Regions from separate parts of the Pseudogracilibacillus sp. SO30301A genome, predicted to be linked through region 1. Evidence: predicted binding sites of a transcription regulator. Region 1 holds the regulator's gene; the other holds the start of a gene.

Region 1 (3,202 bases):
TTCTGAAGCGTATTTTTGCAAGATAGCAACCATCTCTTCTTGTTCTCGTGCTTGTTCTTCCGTTAAGTTAACTTCTTGTTTTGTTTCTCTCGGTTCTTTATGTCTATCTTTAAACCAATCTGGAATAATTTCTTTAGATTGTTTTCTAGATTGATAGTTTCTTTTCGGTTGTGCCTTTTGTTCTGATTGTTGTTGTATAAAGTCCATTACTTCCTTTGCAGTTTTAAATTTTTTCCGAGACCAGTTACTCGCAATTTTTTCCATGTACTCTTTGGGGAGTTTCATATCAGAACGTAACATGACATAGTGGATAAGTACATTCATCACCGATGAAGGAATGCCTTGATTTACCATTAAATCACTTATAAATTTCAAGTCTTGTTTAGAAGCGTTATTACCGCTTGATAAATCTTCTAATAATTCTTTTGGTGTAATAGTTTCAAATCTTTGTTGCAGTTTTTCAGTTTTAGTTAATGACTTTTCTTGCACTGAAACGCTTTTTTCTGGTTTTTTAACTGTAAGTTTCAAATTGCTTACATTATGTTTTGTTTGAAAAACATCGTGGCAGACGGCTTTAAACTGTTCAACATCAAGTCGGTTCTCCTCTGTAAGAGCCCATTCAACAGATTTTTCAATTTCATACGATTCTAAATCATACAATTGAACAAGTTGTGAAATAATACGCTTGTTTGTTTCTGTTAAAATCTTATCAACAGGTAACATTTTCCGTTTCAAGCTTTGTTCAAGTAAAGAAAAATCCATTTGTTGAAGAGGAATTCCTGTTGGCTCTTCACTTTTTATTGGCGGAATGTATTCCGGTTCAAATGTTTGAAATACCTCATGAAAAACAGCTGTAACATTTTCTCCAATTCGTTGCTGATTTGCCTTTGTATAATGCTTTTTTAATGAAAGGAATTTCTTATCTCCAATATGGCGATACAATAGCTCCGATAACATCACATCTTCAAAGAATGCTATCGGACTAAAAGGTGATTGAATAACATATGTATAATACACTTTCTCTTTCGTTTCTTTTTTATATGTTTTTAATAATCCAATTCCTTCAAGTTTGAGACGCGCTTCATAAATTCGATCTAACGGCATATTTAAATAATTCATCAACGTATGATGTGTTTGCAATTGAATTTCTGGTTGAATATCAATTTCATGTAAGAGAAGCTGATATAAACTAATTGCTTCAATTCCGAGTAAAGGTTGGTATAAGTGCGTTAAAGATTGGATATAATCATTCGGCAAACTGGAATCAAGTTGAACAAGATATCCATCTACTGGTAAGATTTTTCCTAGATGCTGCACTTTTTTCACTTCCCCTTTTCATTACTTGGATTTTTTCGATTGTAAAATTTCTTTTAGTTCATCTAGAAAAACATTAATATTTTCAAATTGACGATAAACAGAAGCAAAACGTACGTATGCTACTTCATCAATGTCAGACAATCGTTCAAGTACCATCTCACCAATATGTTGGCTACTAATTTCAGGGAGATCAGAATTTCTTATTTCTCGCTCTACTTCTAGAGCAACTTTTTCAATTTCTTCAATCGTAACAGGTCTTTTTTCGCAAGCGCGCATTAATCCCCTGATCAATTTATCACGATTAAACTCTTGTCTTGTCCCATCTTTTTTAACTATAATTAAAGGTGTTTCTTCTTTGCGTTCAAATGTGCGAAAGCGAAATCCACATCGCTCGCATTCTCTACGCCTTCTGATCGCATCACCGTCTTCAAAAGGTCTTGAATCCAGAACACGGGAATGTTTATGATTACACTTTGGACACTTCATTCGTTTCAACCCCATTCATATTCGATCCAACATCTAAAAACGTTCAGTATCTATTCTTATAGTTTATCATGTTTTTAACTTTTTCCATAATGATTATCATACTTGACATATTTAACATTAAATTTAGACTAAACCATAGAATTTCTAAATGTTAATAATTTTTATAGAGGATGTTCAAAAAGTCCGGTAAAATGACACTGCGAATTTCGCACGAATGCTTGTTTCTCCACTACTCATGTATCTAAATGCATACATTCCGGTGCTCGAAACTGCGCCACCTCGAACTTCTTAGTCCTTTTTATCCTCCTTTTTGAACACGCACTTATATAACAATAGATTTAAACACTACTCGCCCTGTGACTTTAGACTCGACATGCGGAAAATCCACTCGACATGTTGACAATTCGCTCAACGTCTTGATAAGCGACTCGACATGTTGAAAATCCAATCAATGTTGGAATCAAGTCGTCATCATCAAGTAGCAATTATTAATACGCTGCATTCTAACCCACTTTCAAGCCCTTCTTGAGGAAAGAGCTATTTTAAATAAAAAAAGTTGTCCATAATAACAGACAACTTTTTTGGCAGATAGGAACGTATAAAAACTTCCTACTGCATAAGTGCAACTAAGGCACTCGCTATTAAAGGCTTGCACTCAAGAGCATAAGTGTAACATCACCTCTATCTTTCGCCAATATGGCTCTAAGGAAGGCTGACTAAGAACAGGCTTTGCGCCAACGTCGGTATCCCCTAGTGATGAGGGCATGTTTTCTTTAACGAATGCCAAGTTTTCTAATGAATATTAATTTAAGATATTTTTACTGTTTCTTTTTTTTGACTCGGTTGTTGTAAAGCTTTACCTACAAACTTTGCCAAATCAACTACTCGTGCAGAATAGCCCCACTCATTATCGTACCAAGCAAGAATTTTAATTTTTTTATCTTCCATAACAATTGTAGAAAGTCCATCAATAATTGCGGAATAATCGGTTGTTGCATAATCAATCGAAACAAGTGGCTCTTCACTATACTTGATAATGCCTTTCATTTCTTCATTCGCTGTTTTCTTAAATACACTGTTTACTTCATCAACGGTTACTTCTTTTTCAACATCGACTACTAAATCCACAAGTGACACATTTGGTGTTGGAACTCTTAATGCCATCCCGTGTAATTTTCCATTTAGATGTGGTAAAACTTCACCAAGTGCTTTGGCCGCTCCGGTTGAAGTTGGAATAATCGATTGCCCACATGCACGTGCGCGGCGTAAATCTTTATGTGGATTATCTAATGTAACCTGGTCAGTTGTATAAGCATGAACAGTCGTCATTAGACCATTTATAATGTTGAAATGATTATCTAATACTTTTACTACTGGAGCTAAACAATTTGTTGTACAC
Region 2 (3,202 bases), on a different contig from region 1:
GGAATTTCATACGAGCTACCATTAACTACTTGAATTTTTTCTTTTAGCCGATTATCTGTAGCAACTTTGAAATGTTTTTTGCCCATTTTCTTATACAATTCTTCAATTGTAACTAATCCGAACTCTGTTGAAATCCTTGTATTTGGATGAAAACATGGGTTTGTTGCAACAACTTGTTGCCCATACGCCTTCGCATTCGTCTTGTCATTTGCATTGTCAATAAAGAAAATTCCTGGTTCCGCTGAGTAAGTAGCACAGATATTTATTAAGTCCCACAGATCTTTAGCTCTAATTTTACGGTACGTTCTAATGCTATATCCAAGTTTCTCCCATTCACGCACGTCGCCAATTTCATGCCATTTTTCATTGTAGGCTCTCATTTCTTCTTCTGAGTAATTTTCAACGTTTGGAAAACGTAGTTCGTACTCGTCATCATTTTCTACTGCTTCCATAAACTCTTTCGTCAGGCAGACGGAGATGTTTGCGCCTGTTAAAAGTCAGAGTTATGTACAGTATAGTTTCCACCAGTTTCTAGTTTAGTTTCCGCCTCTTTTATTGCTGACTTAGTGAAACCTCCGAGTCCGGGCATGTTTTTATAATTTAAAATTCCTTGATAAAGATCTTTTTCTGTTTCTGTTAATGGTGTAAACCTTAATTTTTCATTAGCTAGTTGTCTAATTTGCTCGTCATTCGTAGTTTCAATTAAATAACGTAAAATTCTTGGGTTTTGCATTTTGGAAATTATAAATTCTATAATGTCTGGATGCCAATCTGCTAACATGATCATTTGTGCACCACGTCTTGACCCACCTTGTTCTACTAAATGGGTTAATTTTGCTATATCATCAAGCCAAGATACCGACCCAGACGATTTACCATTTACACCACGAGCTAGTGTATTTCTCGGTCTTAATGTTGAACCATTTGTTCCAACTCCACCGCCCCGTGACATAATCTCCATTACTTGTTTACGGTGATCAGAGATTCCTTCACGGGAGTCTTGTACATACGGCATAACGTAACAGTTAAAGTAAGTGACTTCCGTTTCTGAACCCGCACCGTAAAGTACACGACCTGCTGGTACGAAATTTAAATTAGATAGTTCTTTCGAAAATAAATTGAAATATTTATTTCTATTCTCATCTGTCTTTTCAACTGCAGCTAATCCAGCAGCATTTCGCATTGCTATTTGTTCATAAAAGATTTCTAAAGGTTTATCAATAACATTGAGGCTACGAGTAACAATACCTTTTTCTATTTCCGTTTCTTCCTCTAAAAGATTAGTAAATTCATCTGCAACTTTAATGTTAGCCGATTTTCTTTCCCAATCTATTGATTTAACATAACCAAATCCACGTGCAGGAAATTTGGGGTCAGATTTTACAGTAAGAACGACAAAATCTCCCTCTTTTAATGTCTTTTTTTCTGTATCTTTAAACGCATAACGATCCAACATAACGAGACGAGAAACACCTTCATGTGTTACACTCATATCAGATGTAATTGGGTGCACTTGCGGAAATAATCTTATATCTTCGTTTAAAGCTTGTACATTGATTTTAGTATCAGCATCAATCATTAACGACATCATATTCGCTCCTTACTTTTACATTAAAATTTCCATATCTATTATAGAGTATGTTCAAAAAGTCCGGTAAAAATGACACTGCGAATTTCGCACGAATGCTTGTTTCTCCACTCCTTGAAAAAGGAAAGCACTTTTTCTGCGTGCCAGATCTTTGCTCATGTATCTAAATGCATACATTCCGCAGCTCGAAACTGCGCCGCCTCGAACTTCTTGATCCTTTTTATCCTCCTTTTTGAACACGCACTTATAGTACTAATAGTACACAAAAAACATAAAAAAATCAATATATAGTGCTTATTTTAATTTCTATATACTATATATTGTATATTTTAATTTTGGTGAGTTTTTTGTCAACTTGTAGAATCCCTGATATGATAGGATTTTTTGTAGATTAAGTTATTCAAAAATAAGGATAAAAAAGTAAAAAAACGATACTATTTGTAAATTCTTTTTTTTGTACATATAATATATGTGTATATATATATAGAATTGTTGTGGGGGACTAATAATGTTAATTTATTTGATAATCATTTTGGTGCTTTTAATAGGGTACTATGCTTTCACATACTTTAGGCAGCGTAAAATTATGAATTTGTTAACACAAGAACAATTTATAGAAGGATATCGAAAAGCACAATTAATCGATGTTCGTGAGCCTCAAGAATTTGATAAAGGTCATATAAGAGGTGCGAGAAATATTCCACTCACTCAGTTAAAACAAAGTATGTCAGCAATCAGACCGGATAAACCAGTCTATCTATATTGCCAAAACACTTCTCGTTCTGCTCGAGCGGCTCAAATTTTACACAAAAATAAATATGTAGATTTAAATGTTTTACAAGGTGGATTTAAAAAATGGACCGGTAAGATTGACCGGAAAAAATAATACTGTAAAAGATTGTTACTTATAGAGGATGTTCAAAAAGTCCGGTAAAAATGACACTGCAAATTTCGCACGAATGCTTGTTTTTCTGCTCCTTGAAAAAGGGAAATCACTTTTTCTGCGTGCCAGATCTTTGCTCATGTATCTAAATGCATACATTCCGCTGCTCGAAACTGCGCCGCATCGAACTTCTTGGTCCTTTTTATCCTCCTTTTTATACGAAAATGGGAGAAAAGCTCAATTTTGACACAAAAAAGCATCCTCCCTAAATAGTAAAATTACTTTTTTTGGAAAAATTTATTTGATTAATTTGTTATATGATGCTTTTTATTCCCCATTCTGTTTTTTGATTGGACTTGAGCTTATTAACTACCAAAATGGAAATCTGGACATTATGGATACTTTCTTCCACTAGACGCTCCGCCAGGGCATCCCTTAATGCGAGGAATACTAATCATCGAAAATGTTGTTTCCTCTGGTAGAAGTGTTCGTCATAGAAATGTACGATCACCAAGCTCTGTAGTATCTATAATAAACAAAGTAATTAATTATTAAACGCCACACCCCCATTTTCATTCATTGCGGTGTCTAATAAGACATGGGAGTTTTGAACATGCACTTATAGAAAAAATCCGAACTAGTGCAAACTTCATTTCATTTTGAAGATCAAACTAGTTCGGATTTTCTTTTAACTTTAATTACTAATATCCATAAACTGCGACGTAAGGCTC

What was found. Region 1 encodes NrdR, which represses ribonucleotide reductase genes. Its sites were predicted from a motif close to AACACNATATATNGTGTT; they were not measured.
Region 2: a site for NrdR is predicted at 1,866-1,883, ahead of SPD89_RS22885 (ribonucleotide reductase N-terminal alpha domain-containing protein). Genes of this name have one in related genera too.

What each region holds. Positions count from the first base shown of each region.
Region 1 covers NZ_JAXHDD010000093.1:632-3,833, reverse strand. Annotated here, with positions in the region: gene SPD89_RS21985 (replication initiation and membrane attachment family protein) at 1-1,326, opposite strand, end outside; gene nrdR (transcriptional regulator NrdR) at 1,339-1,803, opposite strand; gene SPD89_RS21975 (glyceraldehyde-3-phosphate dehydrogenase) at 2,611-3,202, opposite strand, start outside.
Region 2 covers NZ_JAXHDD010000006.1:53,826-57,027, reverse strand. Annotated here, with positions in the region: gene SPD89_RS05095 (LAGLIDADG family homing endonuclease) at 1-452, opposite strand, end outside; gene SPD89_RS22885 (ribonucleotide reductase N-terminal alpha domain-containing protein) at 491-1,588, opposite strand; gene SPD89_RS05090 (rhodanese-like domain-containing protein) at 2,097-2,474, shown strand.